Regions from separate parts of the Variovorax sp. 3319 genome, predicted to be linked through region 1. Evidence: riboswitches for the same ligand, from Rfam matches in the RefSeq annotation. Region 1 holds a riboswitch; the other holds the start of a gene.

What was found. Region 1 has a riboswitch for glycine ahead of gcvT (glycine cleavage system aminomethyltransferase GcvT). Riboswitches for the same ligand answer to the same signal wherever they lie in the genome.
Region 2: linked by a shared signal. The riboswitch ahead of J2X67_RS13590 (D-amino acid dehydrogenase) and the one ahead of gcvT (glycine cleavage system aminomethyltransferase GcvT) in region 1 are both predicted to bind glycine.

The regions. Positions count from the first base shown of each region.
Region 1 is NZ_JAVDUZ010000003.1:234,243-242,003, reverse strand. Features, by position in the region: gene J2X67_RS08320 (TRAP transporter small permease) at 1-151, shown strand, start outside; gene J2X67_RS08315 (TRAP transporter large permease) at 148-1,425, shown strand; gene J2X67_RS08310 (hypothetical protein) at 1,573-2,103, shown strand; glycine riboswitch at 2,126-2,216, shown strand; glycine riboswitch at 2,229-2,340, shown strand; gene gcvT (glycine cleavage system aminomethyltransferase GcvT) at 2,386-3,564, shown strand; gene gcvH (glycine cleavage system protein GcvH) at 3,630-4,001, shown strand; gene gcvP (aminomethyl-transferring glycine dehydrogenase) at 4,051-6,957, shown strand; gene J2X67_RS08290 (hypothetical protein) at 6,970-7,221, opposite strand; gene J2X67_RS08285 (DUF3014 domain-containing protein) at 7,309-7,761, opposite strand, start outside.
Region 2 is NZ_JAVDUZ010000006.1:49,363-57,123, forward strand. Features, by position in the region: gene J2X67_RS13585 (FIST N-terminal domain-containing protein) at 13-1,293, shown strand; gene J2X67_RS13590 (D-amino acid dehydrogenase) at 1,316-2,617, opposite strand; glycine riboswitch at 2,709-2,814, opposite strand; glycine riboswitch at 2,847-2,937, opposite strand; gene rfbB (dTDP-glucose 4,6-dehydratase) at 3,051-4,124, shown strand; gene rfbD (dTDP-4-dehydrorhamnose reductase) at 4,121-5,011, shown strand; gene rfbA (glucose-1-phosphate thymidylyltransferase RfbA) at 5,070-5,969, shown strand; gene rfbC (dTDP-4-dehydrorhamnose 3,5-epimerase) at 5,966-6,514, shown strand; gene J2X67_RS13615 (glycosyltransferase family 4 protein) at 6,825-7,761, shown strand, end outside.

The DNA.
Region 1 (7,761 bases):
GCGTGGCCGCGTGCAATCGATGGCCGGGCTCGAGAGCGTGTCGATGATGTGGTCGTACCTGGCGCTGCCGGTCGGTTCCGTTTTTTGCCTGTTCGGCATCGTTGGTAATTTTCTCGATCCCAAGCGGCTCGAACTGGAGACCGCGCAATGACCCCCGTGATGGTTGCAACGATGGTGCTGTGCTTTGCACTGTCGGTTTCTGTGGCGGTGTCCATCGGGCTCGCGTCGATTCTGGGCATCCAGGTGGCCAACGTGAACATGCTCATCTCCGTGAAGGAGATGTTCAATTCGATCAACAAGTTTCCGCTGGCGGCCATTCCGTTCTTCATCCTGGCGGGCAACCTGATGGAAACCGGCGGCATCTCGCGCCGGCTGGTCGAATTTGCCAAGAGCATCGTGGGCGGCGTGCAGGGCGGCCTGCCCATGACCTGCGTGCTCACCTGCATGATTTTCGCGGCGGTGTCGGGTTCGTCGGTGGCAACCACCTTTGCCATTGGCGCCATCCTGATTCCGGCACTCATCAAGCACGGCTACCCCACCGCCTATGCGGCGGCGTTGCAGGCCACCAGCGCCGAGCTTGGCGTGATCATTCCGCCTTCGATCCCGATGATTCTCTACGGCGTGAGCGCCGAGGTGTCCATCGGCGAGCTGTTCATTGCGGGCTTCGGCCCCGGCATTCTCATCAGCTTGGCGCTGATGCTGTTCGTCTGGGCGTTTTGCAAATGGAAGGGCTGGGGCAAGAACGACGGCGACGGCCGCATGCCTTTTGGCAAGGCAACGTGGCAGGCCGGCTGGGCACTGCTGATGCCGGTGATCATCCTCGGCGGCATCTACGGCGGCATCTTCACGCCGACGGAGGCCTCGGCGGTGGCGGTGTTCTATGCGCTGGTGGTCGGCGTGGTGATCTACCGCGAAATCAAGCCCCAGGATCTTTACGTCATCCTGCGCAAGTCGGTGCTGTCGTCGGCGGTGATCATGTTCATCATTGCCAATGCGGGCCTGTTCGCGTTCCTGATCACGCGCGCGGGCGTGCCCGACGCCATCGGCCATTGGCTGCAGGAGGTGCTGAAGTCGCCCACCATGTTCCTCTTGGGCGTGAACGCTGCGCTGTTCATCATTGGCATGTTCATCGAGACCAGCGCGGCCATCATCGTGCTCGCGCCCATTCTGGCGCCTGTGGCAGTGCACTTCGGTGTCGATCCGGTTCACTTCGGACTGATCATGGTGGTGAACCTTGCGCTCGGCATGATCACGCCGCCCTTCGGCGTGAACCTGTTTGCCGCGTGTACCGTGGCGCGCATATCGCTGGACCGGATCGTGAAGTACCTGATTCCCTTCGTGCTGGTGATCCTGGCCTGCCTGATGGTGATTACCTACGTGCCGTGGATATCGCTGGCACTGCGCGACCTGGTGTACGCCAAGTAGGCCGGGCGCGGCGATCAAAGACAAAAAGGGCGGCCTTCTCGGGCCGCCTTTTTTTTGTGCGGCAAATGCCCCTGTAAGGCAAACGTTCATAAAGATGTCACCAGCCGCAACGATGCTGCAGCCTTCGATTTCGAAAGCTGTGGCGCCATGCTTCCCACCAAGACCGACAAGGCACGCGACGAGCTGCAAGGCGGGCAACGCACGCTGAGCCAGCGCGAACGCGCATTGCTGCTGATGGCCGATGGCCGGCGTTCGCTGACCGACTTCAGCCCGCTGTTCGCGAGCCGCGACGAAGCTGAACAGACGCTGCGGGCGCTGATGAACCGCGGCTACCTGCACGACGCCGGGGCCGCCGAGCCCATACCCGCGACACCAGGCGCGCCGGAGCCCATTCGCGTGGCGGCGACATCGAGCGACAACTTCGACGGCAAGCGCTCTCTGGCCACCACGCGCATGTTCCTTTTCGACATCTGCGAGCGCATGTTCGTGCGCCGCGACCCCAAGTTTGCACAGCAGATGCGCGATGCGCTGCGCGAAGCCCGCGACCGCGACGCCATGCTGACGATTGCCGCGCTGATGCTGACGGAAGTCGAAAAAGCCGCGGGCGCCGAACGGGCCGAATCGCTGCGCGAGCGTATCGAAAGGTTGCTACCCCCCGCTTCGGAAACCGTGCACTGAGGCTTTGCGCGATCCACTACACTCGGCGGGGTCAGGAGAGAGCTTCGCCACGCGAGGCCGCCGAAGGCGCAGGGGGTTCCCGAACGCTCAGGCAAAAGGACTGACAAGGCGCTGGCGCATGCCGGCGTTTCCTTGCTGGAGAGAGGCCCTTGCATCTTGCCGATGCGGCGGCCCACCGAAGGAGCAAACCCCGATCGTGGGGCGAATCTCTCAGGTAAAGCGGACAGCAGGGGTGGCCCATGGTTTGCGCCATGGAATTCGACTGCCCCTTTGGAGTGCCCCGTGGCCGCTTCCGCTTCATCATCATCCGACGCCTCATTGCTCAAGACGCCGCTGCACGACCTGCATGTGGAACTGGGCGCCCGCATGGTGCCTTTTGCCGGCTACTCCATGCCCGTGCAGTACCCCGCCGGCCTCATGGCCGAGCACAAGCACACGCGCGACGCGGCCGGCCTGTTCGATATTTCCCATATGGGCCAGTTGCGCCTCGTGGGCCCGGACGCTGCAGCCGCATTCGAAACCCTGATGCCCGTCGACGTGATCGACCTCGCACCCGGCAAGCAGCGCTACGGCCTGCTGCTGAACGATGAAGGCGGCATCCTTGACGACCTGATGTTCTTCAACGAAGGGCACGGCTCGATCTTCGTGATCGTGAACGGCGCCTGCAAGGTGGCCGACCTTGCCCACATCCAGCAGAAAATCGGTGCGCGCTGCGACGTGCAGCCCATGCCCGACCACGCGCTGCTCGCGCTGCAGGGCCCGCAGGCCGCCACGGCCCTGGCACGCCTGTCGCCCGGCGTCGAGCGCTTTGTGTTCATGACAGGCGGCGCCGTGCAGATCGGCGGCATTCCGGCCTTTGTCACGCGCAGCGGCTACACGGGCGAAGACGGCTTCGAGATTTCGGTGGCCGGCAAGGATGCAGACGCCCTCGCCCGCCTGCTGCTGGCCCAGCCAGAGGTCAAGCCCATTGGCCTGGGCGCGCGCAATTCACTGCGGCTTGAAGCCGGCCTCTGCCTTTACGGCAACGACATCGACACCACCACCACGCCCGTCGAGGCCTCGCTCAACTGGGCGATCCAGAAGGTGCGCCGCACGGGCGGCGCGCGCGAAGGCGGTTTTCCGGGTGCGACCAAGGTGCTGGCGCAACTGGCCGCCGCCACGGCCGGTGCCGCGGGCCACACCGACCACGACACCCTGAAGCGCAAACGCGTCGGGCTTGTGGCGCTGGAGCGCATTCCGGTGCGCGACGGCACGGTGCTGCAATCTTTCGAAGGCCAGGACATCGGCATTGTGACCAGCGGCCTGCTCGGCCCGACGGCCGACCGACCCATTGCGATGGGCTACGTGGCCACCGCGTTTTCAGAACCCGGCACGCGCGTGCAGGCCGTCGTGCGCGGCAAGCCGGTGCCGATGGAAGTCTCGACGCTGCCCTTTGTGCCGGCCCGCTATTACCGGGGCTGACACCGGGGCTGACGCCGCCTGGCTGCGTAACCGATCAACATTTTTATCCACGAGGAGTTTTCACCATGAGCATCAAGTACACCAAGGACCATGAATGGGTTTCGGCCGAAGGCGACGCAGCCACTGTCGGCATTACCGTTCACGCGCAGGACGCGCTGGGCGACGTGGTCTTTGTCGATTTGCCTGAAGTGGGCAAGACCTTTGCGCAAGGTGAAGTGGCCGGCGTGGTCGAGTCGGTCAAGGCCGCGGCCGACGTGTTCATGCCCGTGTCGGGCGAAATCACCGAAGTGAACGAAGCCCTGCGCGCCGACCCCTCGCTTGCCAACTCCGACCCGCTGGCCACCGGCTGGTTCTTCAAGGTCAAGCTCAGCGAGCCGGCGCAACTCGACGCGCTGCTCGACGCCGCCACCTACGACAAGTTCGCCGCCGAATCCTGATCTGCCGGGTTCTTCAGCCGCCTTTCCCCATCTCCGAGCCTTTACCGCCATGTCGATTCCCGCCCAGCCTTCACTGCAACAACTAGAGAACGCCGAAGAATTTCTCGCGCGCCACATCGGCATCGATGCAGCGGACGAGGCGCGCATGCTGCCGGTGATCGGCTCGGAAACGCGGGCAGAGCTCATCGACGGCATCGTGCCCGCGGCCATCCGCCGGGCCAAGCCGATGCGGCTGCCAGCGCCCGTTACAGAGGCGGACGCATTGGCCGAGATGAAGGCGATAGCGGCGAAGAACAAGGTGTTCAAGAGCTTCATCGGCCAGGGCTACTACGGCACGCACACGCCGGGCGTGATCTTGCGCAATGTGCTCGAGAACCCCGCCTGGTACACCGCCTACACCCCTTACCAGGCCGAAATTTCGCAGGGCCGCATGGAAGCCCTGCTCAACTTCCAGACGATGGTGTGCGACCTGACGGGCATGGCCATTGCCAACGCATCGATGCTCGACGAAGCCACGGCCGCTGCCGAGGCCATGACGCTCGCCAAGCGCAGTGTGAAAAGCAAGAGCAACGTATTCCTGGTGTCCGGAGACTGCCATCCGCAGACCATCGAGGTCATCAAGACGCGCGCCGCGCCGCTGGGCATCGAGGTCAAGGTGAGCACCGTTTCCGAGACGCTGCCGCAGCTGATGGCGAGTTGCGAGTTCTTCGGCGTGCTCGCGCAGTACCCCGCCACCACCGGCCATGTGCACGACCTGCGCCCGCTCGCAGGCCATGCGCACCAGTGCGACGCCGCTTTCTGCGTGGCCGCAGACCTGCTTGCGCTTACCCTGCTCGCGCCTCCGGGCGAATGGGACGCCGACATCGTCTGCGGCACCACCCAGCGCTTTGGCATGCCGCTGTGCAACGGCGGCCCGCACGCCGCCTACCTGGCCTGCCGCGACGAGTTCAAGCGCTCGCTGCCGGGCCGGCTGGTCGGCGTGAGCGTCGACACGCACGGCCAGCCCGCCTACCGCCTTGCGTTGCAAACGCGCGAGCAGCACATCCGCCGCGAGAAGGCCACGTCCAACATCTGCACCGCGCAGGTACTGCCGGCCGTTGTGGCCAGCATGTACGCCGTGTACCACGGGCCCGATGGCCTGACGCGCATTGCCCAGCGCGTGGCGGCGCTCACCGCCATTCTTGCGCAGGGCCTCGCGCAAATGGGGCGCGAGCCGGTCAACACCACGGCTTTCGATTCGCTGACCATCCGCACCGGCGACGACACGCCGAAGATCATCGAGCGCGCCAACGCGGCCGGTGTCAACCTGCGCCAGCGGCTGCAGCAGCACCTGGGCATTTCGCTCGACGAAACCACGACGCGTGCAGACATCGAAACGCTCTGGGCCCTGTTCGTTCCCACCGGCACGCCCATGCCGCGCTTCGACGACCTGGCCAACACCGCGCCCCGCCTGCCCGAAGACCTGCGCCGCACCAGCGCCTTTCTCACGCACCCGGTGTTCAACACGCACAAGAGCGAAACGGCCATGCTGCGCTACATCCGCAGCCTGTCCGACAAAGACCTGGCGCTCGACCGCAGCATGATTCCGCTTGGCAGCTGCACGATGAAGCTCAACGCAACCAGCGAGATGATCCCCATCACCTGGCCCGAGTTTGCGAACATCCACCCCTTCGCACCCGCCGAGCAGCAGCAAGGCTATGCACAGCTCGACGCGCAACTGCGCGCATGGCTCTGCGAAGCCACCGGCTACGCGGGCATCAGCCTGCAGCCCAATGCCGGCTCGCAGGGCGAGTACGCAGGGCTGCTGGCCATCAAGTCTTTTCATGAAGCCAAGGGCCAGGGCCACCGCAACATCTGCCTGATTCCCTCGTCGGCGCATGGCACCAACCCGGCGAGCGCGCAAATGGTCGGCCTGCAGGTGGTTGTGACAGCGTGCGATGCACAGGGCAACGTCGACATGGACGACCTGAAACGCGCCTGCGAAAAGCACAGCGACAAGCTCGCCGCTGTGATGATCACCTACCCCAGCACGCACGGCGTGTTCGAAACCCGCGTGAAGGAGCTCTGCGAACTGGTGCATGAGCACGGCGGCCGCGTGTATGTCGATGGGGCCAACATGAACGCGCTGGTCGGCGTGGCGGCGCCGGGCGAATTTGGCGGCGACGTGAGCCACCTGAACCTGCACAAGACCTTCTGCATTCCGCACGGCGGCGGCGGGCCGGGCGTGGGCCCGGTGTGCGTGGTCGAAGACCTCGTGCCGTATCTGCCCGGCCACGCAACGGCAGGCATTGCCTCGAACGGCGTCGGCGCCGTTTCCGCTGCACCGCTGGGCAATGCGGCCGTGCTGCCGATCAGCTGGATGTATTGCCGCATGATGGGCGCCAAGGGCCTCCAGGCCGCAACCGAAACCGCCATCCTGAGCGCCAACTACATCAGCGCGCGCCTGAAGGACCACTATCCCACGTTGTACGCCAGCCCCAACGGGCACGTGGCGCACGAATGCATCCTGGACCTGCGTCCGCTCAAGGACACCAGCGGCGTCACCGCGGAAGACGTGGCCAAGCGCCTGATCGACTACGGCTTTCATGCGCCAACACTGAGCTTTCCGGTGCCGGGCACGTTGATGGTCGAGCCGACCGAGAGCGAGCCGCTGGCCGAACTCGAACGCTTCATCGACGCGATGATCGCAATTCGCGGAGAGATCCGCCGGGTGGAAGAAGGCGTCTGGCCGAAGGACGACAACCCGCTGAAGCACGCCCCGCACACCGCCGCCAGCCTGCTGGGCACGGAATGGGCGCACCCCTACTCGCGCGAGCTCGGCGCGTTTCCGCTGGCCGAACTCAAGCAGGCCAAGTACTGGCCGCCCATCGGGCGGGTCGACAACGTGTACGGTGACCGCAACCTGTTCTGCAGCTGCGTGCCCGTGGGCGAATACCAGGAAACCGAAGAGGCCTGATCAAGGCCCTTTCTACTGGCCTTCGCGCCGGTACATCGCCCACTTCACGGTGAGGATGTCCGCCGCAATCTTTGCGGCGTTCACGCCCGCGTAGGCGACGGAGGGGTCGAATTCGAAGGCCTCCTGGTAACGCTTGATGTGCGCGTAGTCCCGGTCGAAAGTCATCGGACCCATGAGGTCGGCGGGGTCGGTGCCGGTAGGGAGCGCGAGAAACTTCTCGGGATCGGTAGCACTCTGGTAGAGGTCGACGCTCATCAGGTTCATACGGTTGTCCTCGAAAATCTTGAGGACAAATCATCCACGGCATCTACAAGGCGCGCAATCGGCACGCGCCTACACGGCGCCGATGGTTCAGCGCTGCTTCTTCTTTGCCATGTCGCCGGTGGCAATCTGCTCGCGAAAGCCTCGCAGGCTGGCCTTGAGCTTGCGCTCGTTCTCCAGCCCCACCCGCACCATGATCTTCTGGCCGGATGAAAGCGATTCGAGCTGCGGATCGGCGTATTCGTAGCGCACCCACGGCCGCTGCGAGGACACATTGCCTTTCACCTCGACGAGGCGCACCTGCAACGGACCGGCTGGTTCGGGTGCCTGCAGCAGATGGTCGATGACGGCAATGAGCCGGTCGTTGAAATAGCGGCCCGGGTAGCCGAGCTCTTCATACGATTTCTGAAAAAGCGGGTACAGCCGTGCATACACCTTGGCGGCCTTTGCCGGATCGACCGACTCCGCAAGCAGCACGATGGGGTTGTATCGCGCGGCATTGTTGGCCGCGATGGTCTGCGCGTCGCCCTTTCCTTCGGTAAC
Region 2 (7,761 bases), on a different contig from region 1:
TCGGCACGCATCATGAAGTTGTTTCCCTCCGGTCACGCCACCCACCCGCAATGGCGCATGGCGGCCGGCCTCGTGCTGGCCCAGTTGCGCGCCCAGATGGCGCTGCCCGACTACGCCTCGGCACCGACCCTCGGCCTGCTCTACATCACCGATCACTACGCTTCGGATGCGCAAGACATCCTCGACCACCTGAGCGCCGAGCTTCCGGAGGTTACCGACTGGTCGGGCACGGTGGGCATCGGCGTTGCGGCCAACAACGCCGAGTACTTCGACGAGCCTGGCCTGAGCCTGATGCTCTGCGCGTTGCCGAGCGATCAGTACCGCGTGTTCTCCGGCGTTGCGCCGCTGGGCAACTCGGAGATGAGTGGCTTCGAGGCTCATACCGCGCTGGTGCATGCGGACCCGGCTACTCCTGACCTGCCCGAGCTGATCGGCGAGATGGCGGGCCGCACCGACACGGGCTATCTGTTCGGTGGGCTCTCGTCGGGCCGTGCGGGCGCGCTGCAGTTTGCGGTGGGTGGCAATGGCAACATCCGCGGGCACGGCGCGGCGGGCGGTGTGTTCTCGGGTGGCTTGTCGGGCGTGGTGTTCGGCGAAGGCGTGCGGCTGGTGTCGCGCGTCACGCAAGGCTGCCAGCCCCTGCGCTCCGGCGCCGGACGCGAACGCGAGATCACCGAAGCCGACGGCAACCTGTTGCTCAAGCTCGACGGCGAACCCGCGCTCGACGTGCTGCTGGCCGACCTGCAGGTGTCGCTGGAGCGCCCGCAGGAAGCCATCGACGCGGTGCGCGCCACCCTGGTGGGCTTGGCCGATGCGGGCAGCGACGGAATTCGCCGCACCGGCGACCTCGGCGCGGACGTGCTGGTGCGCCACATCATCGGACTGGACCCGACCCGCCGCGGCATCGCCATTGCCGACGTGGCAGAGGCCGGCATGCGCCTGACCTTCTGCCGCCGCAATGCACAGGCCGCGCGTGCCGATCTGATGCGCATCTGCGCGGAAATTCGCGAAGAGCTTGAGCCCGAAGAGCAGACGCTGGCCACCGCGCGTGCCGTGGCGGCCGGCGAGGCCGAAGCAGCGCCGCACCCGGCGCGCCGCATTGCCGGCGCCGTGTACGTGAGTTGCTCGGGGCGCGGCGGGGCGCACTTCGGCGCACCGGGCGCCGAACTGCAGATCGTGCGGCATGCGCTGGGCGACGTGCCGCTGGTGGGGTTCTTTGCGGCGGGTGAAATTGCGCGGCATCACCTGTATGGGTATACGGGTGTTTTGACGGTGTTTACCGGCAACGACTGATCCCGTCGCGCCGGCGGACCAATCAGGCCGGCTGCAGCATGCGCGGGGCTGTCGCAGGCATGCCGGCAAACGCAAAATCGACCTCGGGCGCCAGCCCGCTCACGATCCGCGCCACCGACTTTCCCGACCCGCACGCATGCGTCCAGCCAAGCGTGCCGTGTCCGGTGTTCAGGTACAGGTTCGGCAGCTTCGTCTTTCCGATCAATGGCACGTTGCTCGGCGTCGCGGGGCGAAGGCCGGTCCAGAATTGCGCCTGCGTGGTGTCGCCTGCCCCGGGAAAGAGTTGCTCAACGCGCCGGACGATCGCTTCGCATCGCACGCGGTTCAAGTCGCGATCGTAACCATTGAGCTCGGCTGTGCCGGCAATGCGCAGGCGGTCACCCGACTCCGACGTATAGCGCGAGAACACGAGCTTGAACTCGTCGTCGGTCAGCGAAACCTGGTGCGCCTTGGTGGCGTCTTTGACAGGCAGCGTGACCGAATAGCCTTTGGCCGGATAGATCGGCAGGCGAATGCCCAGCGGTGCGGCATACAGGGGGCTCAACGAACCCATTGCAAGCACGAAGGCATCGCCGCGAATGCGTTGGAAGCGGCCTTCGCTGTCGGTGGCCTCCACGTGGTCGATGCTGCCGCCAGTTTCGCGCAACGCAGTCACCGTGTGGCTCATGAGGAACTTCACGCCGGCTGCTGTCGCAAGGCGTGCCATTTCGCGTGCGAAGAGATTGGCGTCGCCGGATTCGTCTTCTGCCGTGTAAGTGGCGCCGGCCAGTTGTGGACGGATGTGGGCAAGGGCGGGTTCGATCTTCACCGCCTCGTCCGCGGAGATGATTTGCCGTTCGCAGCCGAGCGCGCGCATCTGCTCGGCAGGTTCCAGGGCGCTGTCGAATTCCTTCTGCGTCGTATAGAAGTGCAGGATGCCTTGCGTGCGCTGGTCGTACGCGATGCCGGTGTCGCGACGCAGTTGCTGCAGCACTTCGCGGCTGTAGGTGCCCAGGCGCACGATCTGCTCGATGTTGTGCTTCGTGCGGCCAGGGGTGCATTCGCGCAGGAACTGCAAGCCCCAGAGCCATTGGCGCATGTCCGCGCGAATGCGAAAGAGCAGCGGGGCGTCTTCCTTGCCCAGCCACTGCAGCACCTTGAGCGGTGCGCTCGGATTGGCCCAGGGTTCGGCATGGCTGACGGAGATCTGCCCGCCGTTGGCAAAACTGGTTTCGGCGGCGGGGGTGGCCTGCCGGTCGACGACGGTCACTTCGTGGCCGAGTTGCTGGAGGTAGTAAGCCGAGGTAACACCGAGCAAGCCGGCGCCAAGAACGATCACGCGCATTTCAAATACCTTTGAGGTTGAAGCGCTTGAACTGCGGGCGAGGTTTGCTATTGAATAAATAGCAAGCAACCGGACGACCGCCGTCCAAGTTGCCGCTCCCCCTGTCCTCGGTACCTGAGAGATTCACCCGCTGCGCCCGCAACGGGTTTGCTCCTTCGGTGCATCACGCGAAGTGATGGCTCTCCAGACGGCGTGTCAGTTGGTGCAGTACGGGCCCCTTGCCGAAATTTCGAGAACTTCGTCGGGCCGACCTGAGCGTTTATGGGAGTTTGCGCCTTCGGTAGGGCAACCGGGGTTGCCCGCTCTCCTGCAGTGGGGCGATTGTAGGCGGGGCTCGTGGGGATGCCAACCGTTGTCGTGGCACTGTGCGCCAATGGGATAATCTTCAGTCCATTCGCCAGAGGGCGATCGTTCGACAACAACAGGGGACTCCATGATCCTGGTAACCGGCGGCGCAGGCTTCATTGGCGCCAATTTCGTACTCGACTGGATCGCGCAGAGCGATGAGCCCGTCGTCAACCTCGACAAGCTGACCTACGCGGGCAACCTCGAGACGCTCGCGTCGCTCAAGGGCAACCCGAAGCACATCTTCGTTCAGGGCGACATCGGCGACAGCGCCTTGGTCGATCGCCTCCTGGCCGAGCACAAGCCGCGTGCCGTCGTGAACTTTGCCGCGGAATCGCACGTTGATCGCTCCATTCACGGCCCCGAGGACTTCGTGCAGACCAATGTGCTCGGCACCTTTCGCCTGCTCGAATCGGTGCGCGGCCACTGGAGCGCGCTGCCGGCCGAGCAAAAGTCCGCCTTTCGTTTCCTTCACGTGTCGACCGACGAGGTCTACGGGTCGCTATCCAAGACCGACCCTGCGTTTACCGAAGAGAACAAGTACGAGCCCAACAGCCCGTACTCGGCCAGCAAGGCCGCAAGCGACCATCTCGTACGCGCCTGGCACCACACTTATGGTCTGCCGGTGGTCACCACCAACTGCTCCAACAACTACGGGCCGTTCCACTTTCCCGAAAAGCTCATCCCGCTGATGATCGTCAACGCGCTGGCCGGCAAGCCCCTGCCCGTTTACGGCGATGGCATGCAGGTGCGCGACTGGCTCTACGTGAAGGACCATTGCAGCGCCATTCGCCGTGTGCTCGAGGCAGGCAAGCTCGGCGAGACGTACAACGTCGGCGGGTGGAACGAGAAGCCCAACATCGAGATCGTGAACACCGTGTGCGCTCTGCTCGACGAACTGCGCCCGCGCGCCGACGGCAAGCCGTACAAGGAACAGATCAGCTACGTTACCGACCGACCCGGCCACGACAGGCGCTACGCCATCGATGCGCGCAAGCTCGAGCGCGAGTTGGGCTGGAAGCCGGCTGAAACCTTCGACACCGGCATCCGCAAGACCGTCGAGTGGTATCTGGCGAATGGCGATTGGGTGCGCAACGTGCAAAGCGGCGCGTACCGCGAGTGGGTCGAGAAGCAATACGACACGACGAAGGCGATCGCATGAAGTTGCTGCTGCTGGGCAAGGGCGGACAGGTCGGCTGGGAACTGCAGCGCAGCCTTGCGCCATTGGGCGAACTGGTGGCGCTCGATTTTGACAGCACTGAGTTCAATGCCGACTTCAGCCGTCCCGAGCAGCTTGCCGAGACCGTGCTGAAGGTGCGTCCTGACGTGATCGTCAATGCCGCAGCTCACACCGCTGTCGACAAGGCCGAGAGCGAGCCCGACTTTGCGCGCAAGCTCAACGCCACCTCGCCCGGCGTGGTGGCCGAAGCCGCCGGGCAGATTGGCGCACTCATGGTGCATTACTCGACTGACTACGTGTTTGATGGCAGCGGCAGCAAGCCCTGGCAGGAAGACGATGCCACCGGCCCTCTCAGCGTGTATGGCCAGACCAAGCTCGAAGGCGAGCAACTGGTGGCCAAGCACTGCGCCAAGCACCTGATCTTTCGCACAAGCTGGGTGTTCGCTGCGCGCGGGGGCAACTTCGCCAAGACGATGCTGCGCCTGGCCAAAGAGCGGGACCGCCTGACCGTCATCGACGACCAGTTCGGAGCCCCGACGGGCGCCGAGTTGCTCGCGGACATAACCGCACATGCAATTCGCGCCACCTTGCAAGACCCTGCCAAGGCGGGCCTGTATCACGCGGTGGCTGGTGGCGAAACCAGTTGGCACGGGTATGCGCGCTTCGTGATCGAACAGGCCAGGGCGGCCGGCGTTGAGCTCAAGGCCGGACCCGAGGCCGTCGACCCCGTGCCCACCAGCGCCTTCCCAACTCCCGCGAAACGCCCCGCCAACTCGCGATTGGACACGCGCAAGCTGCAGTCCACCTTTGGGTTGGTGCTGCCGCACTGGCAGCAGGGGGTTGCCAGAATGCTGCGCGAGACCCTTTGATAGATACAGCGCAAGAGAAGCACACAAGCAAGCAGCAAAAAGCGGAGAACACAACACAATGACCATGAAGACCACGCAACGCAAGGGCATCATCCTGGCTGGCGGCTCCGGTACCCGGCTGCATCCCGCCACGCTCGCGCTCAGCAAGCAGCTGCTGCCGGTGTACGACAAGCCGATGATCTACTACCCGCTCAGCACGCTGATGCTCGGCGGCATGCGCGACATCCTTATCATCAGCACGCCGCAGGACACCCCGCGCTTCCAGCAACTGCTGGGCGATGGCAGCCAGTGGGGCATCAACCTGCAGTACGCTGTGCAGCCCAGCCCCGATGGCCTCGCGCAGGCTTTCATCATCGGCGAAAAGTTCGTAGGTAATTCGTCCAGCGCGCTGGTGCTTGGCGACAACATCTTCTACGGCCATGACTTCGCGCAACTGCTGGCCGATGCCGACTCCAAGCCTTCCGGCGCCACTGTATTCGCCTACCACGTCCACGACCCCGAGCGCTATGGCGTGGTGGCTTTCGATGCGAAGGGCAAGGCCAGCAGCATCGAGGAAAAGCCGCTGAAGCCGAAGAGTAGCTATGCGGTTACGGGCCTGTACTTCTACGACAACCAAGTGGTCGAGATTGCCAAGGCCGTAAAGCCGAGTGCGCGCGGCGAACTGGAGATTACGGCGGTCAATCAGGCCTATCTCGACCGTGATCAGTTGAATGTGCAGATCATGCAGCGTGGCTATGCCTGGCTGGATACCGGCACGCATGAGAGCCTGCTGGAGGCTGCGCAATTCATTCAGACCCTGGAGCATCGGCAAGGGCTCAAGATTGCGTGTCCTGAAGAGATTGCGTGGCGCAATGGATTCATCGATCGCGAGCAACTGGCAAGGCTCGCTTTGCCGCTTCAAAAGAACGGCTACGGCAAGTATCTGAATCATCTACTGGCTGACGAGGTCCGCTCGTGAAGGCAACACCCGCCGCAATTCCTGAAGTGCTGATCATCGAGCCGAGGGTCTTCGGCGATGCGCGCGGTTTCTTCTACGAGAGCTTCAACAGCAAGGCGTTTGACGACGCTGTTGGTCGCCACGTCGAGTTTGTTCAGGATAACCATTCGCGTTCAGCCAAGGGCGTGCTGCGAGGCTTGCACTATCAGATTCAGCAGCCGCAAGGCAAGCTGGTGCGGGTGGTGCAGGGCGCTGTGTTCGACGTGGCCGTGGACATCCGCAAGTCTTCGCCGAGCTTCGGGCAATGGGTGGGTGTTGAATTGACTGCGGACAATCACAAGCAGCTGTGGATACCCGCGGGGTTCGCACATGCCTTTCTTGTGCTCAGTGCGACGGCGGATTTCCTCTATAAAACCACGGACTACTATGCGCCGGCGCACGAGCGCTGCATAGCGTGGAACGACCCGGCAATCGGCATTGCGTGGCCAGACATCGAGATGGCGCCTCTCCTGTCTGCAAAAGACCAAGCTGGCGTTTCGCTGAATCAAGCCGAAACATTCGACTGAAAAGCAGCAAAAAATTGGTTGCGATGCAGTCGATCCTGCAACTATGTCACGCCTTGCATAAATACTGGATTTGCAAAAGCGCCGACGGTGCACTTAATCTCCCGACACTCCTTGGAAGATAAGTTGACGCGAGCAGGTATTCAATGCACTTTTCATCAAGTTGGCCGTATTTCCTGTGACGGGCCGATGCGGGTGTCACCAGGCCGAATGGCACAATCTTCATCATTCGCTATCAAGAGGGAAGCATATGTATAGTCACACGACGCCCGCGAGCAGACCGTTTGAACAAAATTCTTGAATTAAGGGCGCCATGAAAAGCGGTGAGAAGTTCCGTATTGCACATTTGAGTCCAGCGTATTTTTCTCCAGACTCGTATGTGGGCGGCGGAGAGAGATATGTTGACTATCTCGCGCAATCGTTGCAAACGGTCCCGGGTTTCGATCAGGCCATATTCTCGATCGGACCAGATGATCAGTTATTTTTGAGAAACGGTATTCTGGTCCGTGTCCTGAAAAATGAGTCGTCACATCCGGGAATGACGAACGCGTTGTCGACGCGACTATGGCGCGAGCTTGAGGGATTCGATCTCGTTCACATACACCAGTGCTTGACGTTATTTGGCGCATTCAGCACGTCGATAGTTCGCTCGCTAAAAATCCCAGCTATTGGTACTGATCTCGGCGGTGGCGAAGATCCGCAAATGTTGCGTGGCCGAGGGATCGAGCTTTTGGATGGTCTGATATCTATTTCGAAATATGCCCGCAATCTTGTGGGGTCACATTTCAAAGGGCCCCACGACGTTCTTATCGGGCCTGTGGATACTGATCGATTCATACCGGCTCCGGGGGAGCCGTCTGGCAATGCAGGTCGAATGTTGTGCGTCAGCCGCATATTGCCGCACAAGGGGATCGACCGCGTGATTGCAGCGCTGCCTCCCTCTCTGAGCTTGACGATCGTCGGCCGCCCTTATCACCAGCCGTATTACGAATTGCTTGTAAAAATGGCAGAGGGGAAAAACGTCAATTTCGTTCTAGAAGCGGACGACGACGCACTTCTTGATATCTACAACAACAGTGCAGTGTTCGTGCAAGCATCCACGGCGCATGACATTTATGGAAACAACGTTGCGAAGCCCGAATTGATGGGCTTGACTACGCTGGAGGCTATGTCATGCGGGCTACCCGTTATCGTGTCGGATGCCGGGTCGCTGCCGGAACTGGTGACCGATGCTCGATTCGGTCAAGTAT